Maricaulis maris MCS10: one gene and its partner. The protein of the gene in region 1 binds, or shares a complex with, the protein of each later gene. Links are inferred from orthologs where the notes say so. Each region holds a gene or a part of one and is shown on either strand. Other genes may lie near its edges.

Region 1 (5,405 bases):
CATGACTTTCCTGATGGTGGCCTGGTATCTGGTATTCAAGGAAAAGCTGATCGACTTCAAACCCGAAGACCTCGGTGAAGTCTGGCATCACTGGGTGGATGTGGCCCGGGTCGGTCTGCCGGCCTGTCTGTCGAATATTTTCAATCCCCTGGCGATGACGGTTGCCATGTCCGGGCTGGCCATGGCGCGTTTCGGTGATGCGGCGGTCGGCGGGCTTGGCGTGGCGGGCCGGATCGAGGCATTTGCGATTGTGCCCCTGTTTGCGCTGTCGGCCTGTATCGGCGCGGTTACGGGCCAGAATGGCGGCGCAGATCGACTGGACCGGGTCCGCGAGGCCTTCCGGTCCAGTTTCCTCTTCTGCATCGGCTGGAGCGTCTCGATCGCCGCCATCCTTTGGATCACGGCGCCCTGGTTGGCTGACCTGTTCCTGCCCAGTGAAGCCGGTCAGTCGGCGGCGATCGCCTACTGGCGCATCGTGCCGGTGACCATAGCCGGCTATGGCATCACGATAGCCGCTTCTGCCGGCTTCAACGGTTTGGGCCGGCCGGCCCATGGCATGGTGATCACGGCCAGTCGAGCGCTGGGTCTGATGATCCCGGCGGTCATTATTGGTGCCTACTATCTCGACGCACCGGTCGGCGTGATCTGGGGTGTCGCCTTCGCCAATGTTCTTGCCGGAGCCGCGACGGCGCTTTTCGTGCTGCTCCGCGCGCCGATGACCGCCAAGCATGGGCGTCAGCGCAAACGTCGCGCTGACCCGCAGGCCGATCCGGTTGCGGCCCAGGATACGCCCTAGCGGCGGATGAGGACCGCGCCGAGTTCGGCCTTGCCATTGAGCTGAGGATGAGGCCAGGGCTGGATGTCCGCTTCAGCCGGCCAGGTCCAGCGTTCGGCGGGAAAGAGGGCGCGCATGGCGTCGAGCGCGCAGTCAAAGGGCGGTCCGCCACGCTCGGGCTTTTGCATGAAGAGCGCATAGAGCCGCCCGCCGGGTTTCAACCATCGGGCCAGGGCTTCCTCATAGCGCGTTCGCAGGCGGGGGTGGATCGCGCACAGGAAGGTCTGTTCGTAGACCAGGTCGAGTGCTTGCTGCGGTTGCCAATCGAAGACGTCGCCAGTGATCAGCTCAACCTGTTGCCCGGCATCGGCGAACAGTTTTCTCTGCCATGCCATCGCCGTCCCGGAAAGGTCGGCGCCGGTCACCGCCAAGCCAGCCTGTGCCAGGGCGAGGAGTTCCGGAGAACGGCCACAGCCTGGAATGAGAGCGCGGTCGCCGGCAGCGAATGCGGATTGATGTTGCCAAGCTTCGAACGCCGGGTGCAATGCGCCGCGCTCCCAAGGCGTATTGCCGTCGATGAAGCGGGCTTCCCAATCAAACGCGGACCGGTTTTCGTCATGTGTCATGGCGGCACTATCGGGGACGCAAAAGGGCGCGTCTAGGCTGCCTTGTTCATGCGGTAGAGGTCGACCATGGAGAGGGATTGTGACGGGGCGGGAGTTGCCCGGTCCGCGACTACAGCCTGGCCGGAAAAGAAGCGGACGCCACTGGCCATCGCCGCCTTGAGGACGAGCAGGTCGCGCACGTCATGCAGATAGGTCGCGGCCTTCAGCTCGGCGGCTGCCTTCACCATCAGATTCAGGGCGCGGGCGTCATGGTCCATCATGCCCTCGGAATTGGCATTGGTCGGTGGCGGGCAGGCGCAGGAAAAAAGGCTGACGCCCTTGCCGGCAAATTGGCCCAGCTCGCATTCGCCGAAGGGGATTTCCGCCATCAGGCCAACGCCCAGCGGCGCCAGACCAGCCAGGGCGTCAGCTTGCACGCGCGGCTGGTCGCTGAGGCCGTCAACCCGAACGAGGAGGGACTTCCTCAATGGTTGCGGCAACTGCTCGATGAAATCTGTAAGGGCCGCGCGCTGGTCCCGGTCTTGCCAGCTGGAGGCATGGATGGCGGTGCGCAGTGTCATGCGCTTCTGTTTGCGGGCCAGTGCCGTGATCATTTCCGTCGCGGCCCCGAGTGCGCACTGGTCGAGGTCGAACTGACGGGCTGCGGACATCCGGGTTGAAATGGCCCGGCGGCCCTCCAGGGCGCGTCCGCCGATAACGATCTTTGCCAGGCAGGCATTCGCCGCCAACAATTGACGCTGGGCGTCCCAGAGCGGGCGATACTGGGCGATCACGCTTTCCTCCTCGCACTCCGCAACCGGGCGGGAGCGGGGCAGGGGGCGACTGTCTTCTTCGGACTTGACCGGGCGTGACGGCTTTTCTGCGGGCGTTGGCGGTGCTGTTGCTGTCGTAGCGGCGAGTTGCGAAATCTCGCTGGCATCAACCCGCGACGCCTGGGATTCCACGGCCATTGACTGGGTTTCGGGACTGCCGAGGAAAAAGGTCATCAACGCCTCGCCAAGCTCGGCCAGGAAGGCGGCCGGTTCGTCGGGCGGGCTTGCGAACAGGACGAGGAATCCCTCCTCGCAGGGGATCACAGCGTCATCCTCGTGTAGGCGTTTGGACAGGAATTGCTGTCCGGCCGTCATGATCTTCTTTTTCGCCGACGGCCAATTGTCACCGGCCTGCTCGCGCACGGCGTCCAGATTGAGCAGGCGGAACTGGCCGGCATCAATGCGCTCTCCGCGTGTCAGGGCCCGGCGGATGAAGGTTTTGAGGTCGGCAGTCATGAATGCTCTATCCGTGGGCGTCCTGGCAGCTGGCGTCCCGATCATGGTGGCGCCCAATGCTTAAGGCAGGATTGACCACGCTGCATCCGCCGGTCACCCGCGTCCGGTCATGCACAAGGGACGCTTGCACAGCCACGAAACCCAAGCCATAACGCCCGCCCGACCTGCGGATGTGGCGGAACTGGTAGACGCGCCAGATTTAGGTTCTGGTGCCGAGAGGCGTGGGGGTTCGAGTCCCTCCATCCGCACCATCTTCTTGGCCAACTCTCTGGAGTGGCAAGTCATCTGTTGACTGAGAGCGGGACGTCGATTTCAGGTCGGCACGCAGCGAACTGTGTGATGTGATGCGGGCCAACCGCTCCACAGCGTTGCACACGCCGAATCCGCGTGACATAACGCGCGCTCGATTTTGCACGCGGTTTCGACCGCCCGTCTGTTTGAAAATCTAAGGCTAACCCATGAACGTCATCGAGAAAGCTTCCGAAGGCTTGAGCCGCACCTATGAGATCGTCATCCCTGCTGACGACCTGCAAGCTCGCCTGGCGGCGAAGATCGAAGAGATCCGCCCAGAAGTCCGCCTGAAGGGCTTCCGCCCGGGCAAGGTGCCGACCAGCCACATCCGCAAGATGTTCGGCGAAAGCATCATGGGCGATCTGCTCAATGAGCTGGTTCCGGACACCACCCAGAAGACGCTCGACGAGAAGAAGCTGCGTCCGGCGTCCCAGCCTGACATCTCGGTGACCAGCGAAGCCAAGGATGTGCTCGCCGGCAAGGCCGACTTCGTGTTCGAGATCGCCCTTGAAATCATGCCTGATTTCGAGCCGGCCGATCCGGCCAAGCTGTCGGTCACGCGCCCGGTTGCCGAAGTCGAGGATGCGGAAGTCGATGAGGCGCTCGAGCGTCTGGCCAATGAGAGCCGTGAATTTGCCGCCAAGAAGGGCGGCAAGAATGCCAAGGCTGAAGACGGCGACGTCGTCGTGATCGACTTTGTTGGCAAGCTGGACGGCGAAGTCTTTGAAGGTGGGTCCGCCGAGGATGCGCGCGTCGCGATCGGTGACGGCGCCTTCATTCCGGGCTTTGAAGAGCAGCTGCTTGGCGCCAAGGTTGGCGAAGAGCGCGAGCTGAACGTCACCTTCCCGGAAGATTACCAGGCCGCTCAGCTGGCCGGTAAGGCCGCCGTGTTCGACGTGACTGTCAAAGGACTGGAGTCTCCCCAGGAGGCAAAAGTCGATGACGAGCTGGCCAAGCGCCTCGGCCTCGAAAACCTCGACGGGCTGAAAGATGCGCTGAAGAAGCGTTTCGCCGGTGAGCACGGTCAGCAGTCGCGCATGAAGGTCAAGCGTGACCTGCTCGACAAGCTGGACGCGGAACACAAGTTCGATCTGCCGCCGAAAATGGTCGGCGCCGAGTTCGACAATATCTGGCGCGAAGTGGCTCACGCCATCGAGCAGGACCAACTCGAGGACGAAGACAAGAACAAGTCGGAAGACGAGCTCAAGTCGGAATACCGCGAGATCGCCGAACGCCGTGTGCGCCTTGGTCTGGTGCTGGCCGAGATCGGCCGCCGCAACAATATCGACGTGACCCAGGAAGAACTGTCCCGCGCCATCAACCAGGAAGCGGTGAAGTATCCGGGCCAGGAGCGTCAGGTCGTCGAATTCTACCAGAAGAACCCGAACGCCGTCGCCCAGATGCGTGCGCCGATCTACGAAGAGAAGGTCGTTGATTACATCCTCGAGCTGGCTGACGTGACCGAGACCACCGTGTCCAAGGAAGCGCTGTACGCTGACGAGGACGAAGCGCCCGCCAAGCCGGCAAAAAAGGCCGTTGCAAAGAAAAAGGCACCGGCCAAGAAGGCGGCTGCCAAGTCCGACGACAAGCCGGCCGCGAAAAAGGCTCCGGCCAAGAAGGCTCCGGCCAAGAAAGCCGCCGCCAAGGATGAGGCACCTGCCAAAAAGCCGGCGGCGAAGAAGAAGGCTCCGGCCAAGAAGGCTGCTGCCAAGAAAGACGCGTAGACACAGTCGCGTTTCGCTTTGATACAGCGCCGGTGCTTCCCAGAAGCGCCGGCGCTTTTCATTTCAGGACGAATTGGCAGAGATCGCTGCAGCGCGCGCCTTGCCTGAAACTTCGACGCCCGCGATAGTTCCCTGTCCCGTCTGATGAGAATCGGCCCGATCCTGGTGCCGTCACCCCAAGGAGCGCGATATGCATGATCCCCAGGACGTAATGATGAATCTGGTTCCGATCGTCGTCGAGCAGACGAGCCGCGGCGAGCGCTCATTCGACATTTATTCGCGGCTCCTGAAGGAGCGCATCATTTTCATCACTGGTCCGATCGAGGACCACATGGCGAGCCTGATCATCGCCCAGCTTCTCTTCCTCGAGTCCGAGAACCCGAAAAAAGAGATCTCGATGTATATCAACTCGCCGGGTGGCGTGGTCTCCGCCGGCCTCGGTATCTACGATACGATGCAGTATATCCGCTCGCCGGTGTCGACGATGTGCCTGGGCATGGCCGCCTCGATGGGCTCGCTCCTGCTGACGGCCGGTGAAAAGGACATGCGCTTTGCGGCGCCGAACGCGCGCATCATGGTGCACCAGCCTTCGGGTGGCTTCCGCGGTCAGGCATCGGACATTGAGCGTCATGCGGCCGATATCCAGAAAATCAAGCGGCGCCTGAATGAAATCTATGTGCACCACACCGGTCGCACCTATGACGAGATTGAAAGCGCACTC
Region 2 (2,901 bases), 480 kb from region 1 along the record:
TGCAGAAGATCGAGGTCAAGGATCCGGGCGAGAGCACGTATCTGGCCGCCGAACAGGTCGACAAGATCGAGTTCATCGAGACCAATGAACGGCTCGAGGCCGAAGGCAAGCGCATGGCGACCGGTGACCCGGTCCTGCTGGGCATCACCAAGGCGTCGCTGCAGACGCGCTCCTTCATCTCGGCCGCCTCCTTCCAGGAGACCACCCGCGTCCTCACCGAGGCGGCAGTCCAGGGCAAGGAAGACACGCTCGAGGGCCTGAAGGAAAACGTCATCGTGGGCCGACTGATTCCCGCCGGCACGGGCGCCATCATGCGCCAGTACCAGGTGATCGCTGATGATCTGGATGCGGACATGCTCGCCGAGCGCGAAGCCGCTGTTGAGGCCGAAGGTCTTCCGACCGAGATTGCCGAGGCAGCTGCAGAGGAAATGGCCGCAGAAGAGGGCGCCAGCTAGCCCAATTCGGGGTCGATATCCCTGTAATGACTGAGAAAAGGCCGTCGGGTAACCGGCGGCCTTTTTGTATCGGCTGTTACCGGGCCGGGGCGCCTCAGAAAACCTCTGAACAAGCGCTTGACGAATGCGAGTCGCGTGCGTAGTTTCCGCGCTCGTTTGAAGGACGGGCCGTAACCCACGCGGTTAGACGTCGTCCACGGTAACGGAAAAACCCCAGATGCCGCCGTGCGGGCCTCGTGCCTGAGCGTCGGGATCTTTCTTTGCGTCCATCAGCATTTCAACATGCTGGGGGGCGTGGTTGTTGAGATTAGGAACGGATTAGAGCGGGATGCCAACAATCAACCAGCTCATTCGCAAGCCGCGAAAAGACAAGCCGAAGCGCAACAAGGTGCCGGCCCTACAGGCTTGCCCGCAGCGCCGAGGCGTTTGCACGCGCGTCTATACCACGACCCCGAAAAAGCCGAACTCGGCCTTGCGGAAAGTCGCCAAAGTGCGTCTGACCAACGGGCATGAAGTTGTGAGCTACATCCCGGGTGAGGGTCACAATCTGCAGGAGCACTCAGTTGTCCTTATCCGCGGTGGCCGCGTGAAGGACCTTCCGGGTGTCCGCTATCATATTCTTCGCGGCGTTCTGGATACCCAGGGCGTCAAGGACCGTAAGCAACGCCGTTCCAAGTACGGCGCCAAGCGTCCTAAGTAAGGGAGACGTCCATGTCGCGTCGTCACCGCGCAGAGAAACGCGAGATCTTTCCGGACCCCAAGTTCGGAGATCGCGATCTCACCAAGTTCATGAACTACATCATGCTCGACGGCAAAAAATCCGTCGCCGAGCGCATTGTCTATGGCGCTCTCGAAATTGTCGAAGAGAAGCTGAAGCGCGAGCCGATCCGTGTCTTCCACGATGCCTTGGACAATGTGGCCCCTGAGGTCGAGGTCCGCTCCCGCCGTGTTGGTGGTGCAACCTATCAGGTGCCGGTTGAAGTCCGCGCCGAGCGCAAGAAAGCCCTGGCCATTCGCTGGCTGACGGGTGCTGCGCGCGGTCGCAACGAAAACACCATGCGCGAGCGTCTCGCCGCTGAAATGATGGATGCCTCCGCCAATCGCGGGACCGCCGTCAAGAAGCGCGAAGACACGCACCGGATGGCGGAAGCCAACCGCGCTTTCTCGCACTACCGCTGGTAACCCCTTACAGGCACTGACCCGTACCAAGGACCCTGACAAATGGCCCGCGACTACAAAATCGAGGACTACCGCAATTTCGGCATCATGGCTCACATCGATGCTGGCAAGACGACGACGACCGAGCGGATCCTCTATTACACCGGCAAGTCCCACAAGATTGGTGAAGTGCACGATGGTGCCGCCACCATGGACTGGATGGAGCAGGAGCAGGAGCGTGGCATCACGATCACCTCGGCTGCGACAACCTGTTTCTGGAATGGCAAGCGCCTGAACATCATCGACACGCCCGGCCACGTCGACTTCACCATTGAAGTCGAGCGTTCGCTGCGTGTGCTCGACGGTGCCGTGTGCTGCCTGGATGCCAATGCCGGTGTCGAGCCGCAGACCGAAACGGTCTGGCGTCAGGCTGACCGCTACAAGGTTCCGCGCATGGTGTTCATCAACAAGATGGACAAGCTGGGCGCTGACTTCTTCAACTGTGTCAAAATGATCGAAGATCGCCTGGGCGCCACACCGCTTTGCGTTCAGCTCCCGATCGGCTCGGAAACCGAGTTCGAGGGCGTGATCGACCTGATCAAGATGAAGGAGCTCGTCTGGAAGGGTGAGGGCCTGGGCGCCGAGTGGGAAGAGCGCGACATCCGCGCCGACCTCGCCGACAAGGCTGCCGAGTATCGTGAAGCGCTGGTCGAAACAGCTGTCGAGCAGGACGAGGCGGCGATGGAAGCCTATCTGGAAGGCGAAGAGCCTTCCGAAGAGCTGCTCAAGTCGCTGATCCGCAAGGGCTGCATCGCGCTGGCCTTCAATCCGATCCTGTGTGGCACGGCCTTCAAGAACAAAGGCGTTCAGCCCCTGCTTGACGCGGTTGTCGATTTCCTGCCGAACCCGACCGAGGTTCCGGCCATCAAGGGCATCGATTTCAAGACCGAGGAAGAAGTCGTCCGTCGCGCCAGCGATGACGAGCCGACCTCGCTGCTCGCCTTCAAGATCATGAACGACCCGTTTGTCGGATCGCTCACCTTTGCGCGCATGTATTCCGGTCACCTCGAGACGGGTATTTCCCTGCTCAACACGGTGAAGGACAAGAAAGAGCGTATCGGCCGCATGTTGCTGATGCACTCCAACTCGCGTGAAGACATCAAGGAATGCTTTGCCGGCGACATTGTTGCCATTGCGGGCCTCAAGGACACGACCACGGGCGACACGCTGTGTGACCCGATGAAGCCGGTCATTCTCGAGCGCATGGAGTTCCCGGATCCGGTCATCG

The links.
Region 2: the proteins of tig (region 1) and rpsG are in contact, whole or in part, in a crystal structure (PDB 3GTY), measured with the Thermotoga maritima proteins. The link is inferred for Maricaulis maris MCS10 from one-to-one orthologs. Residues at the interface, in WP_004081061.1 of Thermotoga maritima: Glu122, Val124, Val129, Leu130, Tyr133, Glu188, Gly259, Ile262, Tyr263, Glu266, Ser270, Glu273, Gln274, Glu277, Arg308, Gln311, Ile312, Ser315, Tyr316, Glu325, Arg329, Arg336, Leu363, Phe366, Trp367, Arg373, Leu377, Arg381, Leu384, Glu387; in WP_004081843.1 of Thermotoga maritima: Lys34, Lys52, Lys55, Glu59, Arg62, Gln63, Glu66, Asn67, Lys69, Val71, Arg95, Ala109, Lys110, Lys111, Gly112, Arg113, Pro114, Glu117, Glu121, Ile124, Ala125, Tyr127, Asn128, Asn129, Thr130, Gly131, Lys135, Asp139, Arg142, Met143.

Annotation. Positions count from the first base shown.
Region 1 is NC_008347.1:1,462,090-1,467,494, forward strand. Bases 2,417-5,405 are described here. They hold tig (trigger factor), read left to right. Parts: upstream 2,417-3,127; coding sequence 3,128-4,684; downstream 4,685-5,405. Other genes in these bases: MMAR10_RS06935 (hypothetical protein), read right to left, coding at 2,417-2,669; MMAR10_RS06950 (ATP-dependent Clp protease proteolytic subunit), read left to right, coding at 4,875-5,405. In the rest of the region: MMAR10_RS06925 (MATE family efflux transporter), read left to right, coding at 1-796; MMAR10_RS06930 (methyltransferase domain-containing protein), read right to left, coding at 793-1,401; more of MMAR10_RS06935, read right to left, coding at 1,434-2,416. UniProt on the Bacillus subtilis protein: Involved in protein export. Acts as a chaperone by maintaining the newly synthesized protein in an open conformation. Functions as a peptidyl-prolyl cis-trans isomerase.
Region 2 is NC_008347.1:1,948,252-1,951,152, reverse strand. It holds rpsG (30S ribosomal protein S7), read left to right. Parts: upstream 1-1,166; coding sequence 1,167-1,637; downstream 1,638-2,901. Other genes in the region: fusA (elongation factor G), read left to right, coding at 1,677-2,901; rpsL (30S ribosomal protein S12), read left to right, coding at 784-1,155; rpoC (DNA-directed RNA polymerase subunit beta'), read left to right, coding at 1-455.